Regions from separate parts of the Nonomuraea sp. NPDC050022 genome, predicted to be linked through region 2. Evidence: riboswitches for the same ligand, from Rfam matches in the RefSeq annotation. Region 2 holds a riboswitch; each other region holds the start of a gene.
The links. Region 2 has a riboswitch for thiamine pyrophosphate ahead of ACIBO2_RS18350 (cytosine permease). Riboswitches for the same ligand answer to the same signal wherever they lie in the genome.
Positions count from the first base shown of each region.

Region 1 (2,260 bases), on a different contig from region 2:
TGATGCCCAGTGGCCAGCACCAGCCCTGGCGTCCCGCTGGGCCCGATGAGCGGGACGTTGTCCGGTGTGCCCGGCCGCAGCCCCGCCACCACGTCGACGATCTCCAGCTCGGTGACGCCCGGCACCAGCTCGTGGGCGTCCCGCAGCAGCTCGTACAGTCCGCCCGCCGTCACCCTCGTGTCGAACCCCAGCTCCTCCTGGGTCGCCCCGACCACCAGCTCACCGTCACCCCTCGGCACCAGGTACACGGATTTCCCGTGGACCGTCCCGCGTACGCACCTGCCGAGCAGGGGCTGGGGGGAACGCAGCCGCATGATCTGCCCCTTGACCGGCCGTACCGGGACATCGACCAGCCCGGCACTCCACGCCCCGGCCGCCAGCACGACCCGCTCGCCCCGGATCTCATCGGGAATGTCCGCCTGCGGGCGGCTCTGGTCCGGGGGTGCGAGGCGTACGCCCACCACCTTGTCATCGTCCTGGACGTCGCCGTCCTGGAGCAGTTCGCTGACGCGAGCCCGGACGAGGGGGACGCCCAGGCGGTCGAGTGCGGCCAGGAGCGCGGCGGTGACCCGGCGCGGGTCCACCCAGGCGTCTCCACGGGCCAGCAGCCCACCGCGTACGGACGGCGCCAGCATGGGCTCCAGCCGACGGCACTCGCGCCCGGTCAGCCGCTCGACCGGTAGCCCCAGCTTCTCCATGAACGCGGCCAGCTCACCGAGCGCCGCCAGATCGTCGGCCCCGAACGCCACGGCCAGCGTCCCGTCGACCCGGAAGTCCAGCCCGGCCCGCGCGGCCTCACTGAGCCCGCTCACGACCGCTTCAGACGCCCCGGCCTCGTCAAGGCGGTTGGCGGCGGGTTTCGTACCGGCGTCGAGGCCGGCGTCGGTGGCGAGTTCGGAGGCGAAGGACGGCCAGCGGCGCAGTGCGGCGAGGCCCAGTCGGAGCAGCGGCTCCTCCGTGTAGGTGACCTCGCTCACCGGCGCCAGCATGCCCGCCGCCGCGTGCGAGGCCCCAGTGGCCGGAGCCGGATCGACCACGGTGACCGGCCGCCCCGAGCGGGACAGGCGCCAGGCGATGGACAGCCCGATGATCCCGCCGCCTACGACGATGTCCACGTCCGCTCCCTTCGCCGGCATGATCCGGATCAGGTGTCTTGCGGTCGAAGGCCCGGTGCAGCCTTCCTCTCAGCCCGGTAACGGCCGGACTCCCGCGCGTCTTACGTCTCCACCCTACGGCCTCGGCGCGACGTCCCGGCACGGGCCCCGTTATGGTCTTGAACGTGAATCATGTGGTGGTGGCAGGCGCCGGTCTGGCCGGTGTACGGAGTGTCGAGGCGCTGCGCGCGAAAGGGTTCGACGGCAGGATCACGCTGATCGGGCAAGAGCGGCACCGGCCGTACGACCGGCCACCCTTGTCGAAGGCGGTCCTGTCCGGCAGCAGCGACTCCAGCTTCGTCGACGCCGACCTCGCCGTGCTGGAGGTGGACTTCTGGCCGGGCGTCTCGGCCAAGGCGCTGCGTCCCGGCGTCGTGGAGACCACCGAGGGCGAGCTCGGCTACGACGGCCTGGTGATCGCCACCGGCGCCGAGCCGATCACGCTGCCCGGCGACGGCCGTCAGCATGTGCTGCGCACCCTCGACGACGCGCTTGAGCTGCGCGCCCGGCTCGTCAAGGGCGCCCACGTGGTGATCATCGGCGCCGGTTGGATCGGCGCCGAGGTGGCCACCGCCGCCCGCCGAGCCGGCTGCGAGGTGACCGTGATCGAGGCGGGCCCCGCCCCGCTCGCCCAGGCGGTCGGCCCTGAGATCGGCGCCCGCACCCAGGGCTGGTACGAGGGCATCGACCTGCGGCTGAACACCCTGGTCGGCTCCGTGGACGACGGCGGCGTCACACTCGCGGACGGAAGCCTCATCGAGGCGCACGTGGTCGTCACCGGCGTCGGAGTGCGCCCGACCGTCGGCTGGCTCGCGGGCTCCGGCGTCGACCTGGACAACGGCGTCGTCACCGACGAACACCTGCGCACCTCCCTGCCGAACGTCGTGGCCGTGGGCGACTGCGCCGCCTGGTGGTCGCGCCGGTTCGAGACCAGGCTGAGGGTCGAGCACTGGGACGCCGCGCTCAACTCGCCCGAGGTGGCCGCCGCCACGCTGCTGGGTGTCGAGGCCGCCTACGACCCGGTGCCCTATTTCTGGTCCGAGCAGTTCGGCCACATGGTCCAGTACGCGGGCCACCACCCGGCCGGAGATCGTCTCCTCTACCGA
Region 1 is NZ_JBITKE010000002.1:262,754-265,013, reverse strand. Features, by position in the region: gene ACIBO2_RS07690 (FAD-dependent oxidoreductase) at 1-1,115, opposite strand, end outside; TPP riboswitch at 1,105-1,221, opposite strand; gene ACIBO2_RS07685 (NAD(P)/FAD-dependent oxidoreductase) at 1,280-2,260, shown strand, end outside.
Region 1: another riboswitch for thiamine pyrophosphate. It lies ahead of ACIBO2_RS07690 (FAD-dependent oxidoreductase); the one in region 2 lies ahead of ACIBO2_RS18350 (cytosine permease).

Region 2 (2,260 bases):
AGCGAGAAGAGGACGGGCGCGAAGAAGACCCAGCGCCAGCCGATCGAGCTCAGCAGACCACCGATCACCAGCCCGAGCGCGAACCCGGCGGCCCCCGTCCCCGCGTACACCAGCAGCGCGCGGTTGCGCTGCCTGCCCTCGGGGAAGCTCGTGGTGATCAGCGACAGCCCGGCGGGCATCATGAACGCGGCCGCGACCCCGGTGAGGAACCTGGCGACCAGCAGCACCCACCCCTCGGTCGCGAACCCGCCCAGCCCGGAGAACACCACGAACACCCCGAGCCAGAGCAGGAACATCCTGCGCCGGCCCAGCAGGTCGGCCGCCCGGCCGCCGAGCAGGATGAAACCGCCACAGCCCAGGACGTAGGCGCTCACCACCCCGCTCAGCATGCCCGTGGACAGCCCCAGATCCGCCCTGATCGACGGCAGGGCCACGTTCAGCATGGCCACGTCGGTGCCCTCGATGAAGATGGCCCCGCACAGCACGATCAACATGCCCCAAGCGCGTTTGGACATGGTCAACTCCCGGTTACTTATCGGCATTCGGTTATCTCTGGTAACCGTCCAAATCATCCGGCAGTATGAAATGTCATGGAAGACGGCACTTCTAAGTCACCCGGTTACTGCGAGAGCACCGTGGACGACGACTACGACGTGTGGCAGTGGGACACCAGGGAGGACTGCGAGGTCCGGCAGATACTCGACCGGGTCGCCGACAAGTGGTCGCTGCTGGTCATCGCGCTGCTCGACTGCCAGAGCCTGCGCTTCACCCAGCTGCGCCGCGAGATCGACGGGGTCAGCCAGCGGATGCTCAGCGTGACCCTGCGCCACCTGGAGCGCGACGGCCTGGTCAGCCGCACGGTCCACCCCGTCGTGCCCCCGCGGGTCGACTACGCGCTCACGCCGCTCGGCCGGACCCTGCACCAGACGATCAAGAGCCTGGTCACCTGGACCGAGGAGCATCGGCAGGAGATCGCCACGGCGCGTGCCGCGTATGACCAGCGACGCGAGATGACCAGCGACGCGAGATGATGGAGGCATGACGGTTCCAGAGATCCCGGCCAGCGACGTTCCCGCCGACGCCTACCTGCTCGACGTGCGTGAACAGGACGAATGGGTGGCCGGGCACGCGCCCGAGGCGGTGCACATCCCGATGACGCAGATCCAGGGGCGGGTCGAGGAGGTGCCGGGCGACCGGACCGTCTACGTGGTCTGCCGGGTCGGCGGCCGGTCGTTCCAGGTCGCGGCCTGGCTCAACCAGCTCGGGCGCGAGGCGGTCAACGTCGACGGCGGCATGCAGTCGTGGGCGGGCGCGCGCCGCCCGATGGTCAGTGAGACGGGGCGCCCGCCGTTCGTCGCCTGACGGATGGCATAATCCGCTCGACAACTACACAAACCGCGGGAGCTCGGGGTGCACCGGGCTGAGAGGGCGACTGACCTGTCGCCGACCGCATGAACCTGTCCGGGTAATGCCGGCGTAGGGAGTGTGAGATGACGCATGTCGTCGACGAAGTCCCGCTGACCCTCGAAGGGACGCCCCCCAAGACGCTCGGGCTGCTCGACCAGGGGGCCCTGTGGGCGAACCTGGCCGTGAGCCTGCTGGGGTTCAGCGGTGCGCTGTTCCTGCTCGACCCGCTCGGTGGCAGCCCGCTCAGCCTGAGCGCGGCCCTGCTCGCCGCGCTCGTCGGCAGCCTGGTCGGCACGGCCATGGTGGGGCTGTCGGCCATTCCGGGCACGCAGACCGGGCGGCCGGCGATGGTGCTGCTGCGCGGGTTGTTCGGGGCGCGGCTGTCCTACATCCCGACCGTGCTCAACATCGTCCAGATGATCGGGTGGGGCGCCTTCGAGCTGTGGGTGATCGCCAAGGGCGCGATGGCCATCTTCGGGGCCGTGGTGCCGTACCAGGTGTGGGTGGTGGTGGCGGGGGCGCTGACCACGTCGCTGACCATCTGGCCGCTCGGGTCGATCCGGCTGCTGCGGCGCTACGTCACGATCGGAGTGATCATCTCGCTGGTCTGGTTCGCGGTGGCGTTCCTGTCGAAGGCTCCGCCGCAGGGCGGCGGGTCGTGGACGGCGTTCGCGCCCGCGGTCGACTACGTCATCGCGCTGTCGGTCTCGTGGGTGCCGATCGCGGCGGACTTCGCCCGGCACTCCAGGTCGAGCCGGGCCGCCTTCGCGGGCGTGGTCGGCGGCTACACGCTGGCCCAGGTCGCCTGCCTGGGGCTGGGCGTCTACGCGGTGGCCATCGCCGGGTCCGCGGC
Region 2 is NZ_JBITKE010000004.1:386,172-388,431, reverse strand. Features, by position in the region: gene ACIBO2_RS18365 (MFS transporter) at 1-515, opposite strand, end outside; gene ACIBO2_RS18360 (helix-turn-helix domain-containing protein) at 591-1,031, shown strand; gene ACIBO2_RS18355 (rhodanese-like domain-containing protein) at 1,039-1,362, shown strand; TPP riboswitch at 1,388-1,500, shown strand; gene ACIBO2_RS18350 (cytosine permease) at 1,491-2,260, shown strand, end outside.

Region 3 (2,260 bases), on a different contig from region 2:
CGCCAGGTGGGGGCGCCGATCTGTCACGGGCGGGCGCCGTACCACGTCTCTTTCGATTCTTTCGACGACCGACAGGGGCTCGTTCACAGCCATTGGCGGGTGGGCCAGGCTTCGAGGCGCCACGCGCTGTCCCAGAACATCCACTCGTATTCGGCCGCCCGGAGGAACGCCTCCGCCATGGCTTCGCGGATGGCGGGGCCGGACTGGGCGGCCTGCCGGTCGGTGATGGCCTTCGCCTGTTCGGCGGAGACGGCGAAGGCGGGGTCGGAATAGGTGGCGATCCACGCGTGGTACGGATGGTCGCGCCGCCCCTCCGTACGCGCCAGCAGTGCCGTGCCGACGTCCTGGTACACCCAGAAACACGGCAGCACGGCGGCGGCGAGCACGGGTAGTGGCGCGGTGAGCGCGGTGGCCTGAAGGTAGGACGCGTACGCCAGGCAGGTGGGCGAGGTGGGAATGGCCGCCATCTCCCCGGCGTCCAGGCCGAATTCGCCGAGATAACGGCCGTGCAGGGCCCGTTCGACCGTCAGCGCCGTATGGGCGGACTGGGCGAAGAACGCGGCGTCGGAGGAATCGTCCGCCCGGGCCGCCGCCGTCGCCAGCGTTTTCGCGTACGCCGCCAGATAACGGCCGTCCTGAACGAGATAGAAGGCGAAACGCTCCCGGTCGAGACCGCCGTCCCCCAGCGCGTTGTTGAACGGATGGTTACGGATCGCGTCGAGCAGCTTGGCCGCGCGCGTCCAGATTTCATCGCAGAACATACCCTCACTCACCAGAGTGCGTGGAAATGGTGGACGGGGCCGTCTCCCCCGACCTGGAAACGCCCGCGGCCCGCGGCGCGCCGTTCAGATATCCCTGACCGTCCGCGCTCGAGTCGGTGCCGACGACGGAAAGCATCTTGGAAACGGGAGCCACCCGGACGTCCCTTCGCTAGTGCGAACTAGATCAGGTTCTACGGGTGTGATCTCAGCCCGACCTGCCGGGCACCCCGCGTCGCAGATCAGGGTAACAGAGGTCATGGTCGCGGACGGCGGTCCGCCATGGGCCCGCGAGGGGGCGGACGTCGCGATCGTGACGTACGCGTTCGGGATGGGCATCGACCGGCCGGACGTACGGTACGTGCCGCACCAGGAGCAGGCCGCCTCCATATGGTCGGTCCACAGCGACGCCGAAGAGAAGGCGGTCTTCATCCGGCCACGTTCCCCAGCGAGGCGAAGGCACGCGTCCAGACGAACCTGTTGGGGATTCTCGCGGTCGATCAACGGCCCGAGCACCTTCGTTCCGGCCGCGTGCCGAGCGGGAATCGCCAGCGCCTCGAAGAATTCGATGAATTCCGAGCGGACGATTGAGCTCGTCGCCGAACCCGAACCAGGTCTGAGTTTCTCTCTTGGTGCCTTAGACCGGCTCGACCGTAATGCGCGCCGCGCCTGGTACAGAGTTTCATTTGAGAAGCCTGGAAGAGTTTCATTTGAGAAGTCTGGACGTGTCGCCTCGAGTATCGGCCGTCGGGCAATCCGGAAGCGCGTCGGCCTGTATCATTCGACCGGGCTCTAAACGTCCCCGCATCGCCTCTTCTCGGCATGCGCCGAATCACTAGGATCGACTCCCTGTGGCCGCACGGCTCACAGCAAGGAGGATTTTCATGCGCATTTTACGCACCGGCTATACTCTCGCCCCGGCAATGGCGGCGGCGTTCTTGGTTCTGACGCTGACCTCATGCGGCAGCGGCAGCGGCAGCGGCGAAACCATCGCCACGGGAACCACCGCTCCTGAAGCCGCGGACACGAACCAGAAGGCGACGGGAAAAACAGCCGCCCCCGCCGGTGAAAGCGGCGTCAAAACCGGCGTCATGGATCAGCTGCGCAAATCGCGGGAGATAAAGGAGCTGCCGTACAAGCCGGCGGCCGTGACGAAGTTCGTGTCGTGCATGGCCGACGTCCTGGTGAAGTACAGCAACAAGAAGGACCTGCGAGCCTACGCCGACGGCTCGCTCGACCTGGAGAGCATCCGGCAGACCGACAAGGCCGCGGCCGACAAAGCGGGCTTCAAGTGCTCGGACGTCGTCACCAAGGACGATCTCAAGCAATAGACGGCGAGCCGCCGGATGACACCCGGCGTCCGATCCAGCAGGTCGATCGGCCGGGCACGTGCCTGGTCCATCGGCGGCGCGGCCAACCCGGACGATCCCTTGGCCAGGGGCTCGCGAACCACCAGACTTTGCGGCTCCGGCAGCACGGCCATGGATCGTCCGCCCGCCGCG
Region 3 is NZ_JBITKE010000002.1:364,859-367,118, forward strand. Features, by position in the region: gene ACIBO2_RS08195 (TenA family protein) at 84-761, opposite strand; TPP riboswitch at 906-1,001, opposite strand; gene ACIBO2_RS08200 (hypothetical protein) at 1,643-2,089, shown strand.
Region 3: another riboswitch for thiamine pyrophosphate. It lies ahead of ACIBO2_RS08195 (TenA family protein); the one in region 2 lies ahead of ACIBO2_RS18350 (cytosine permease).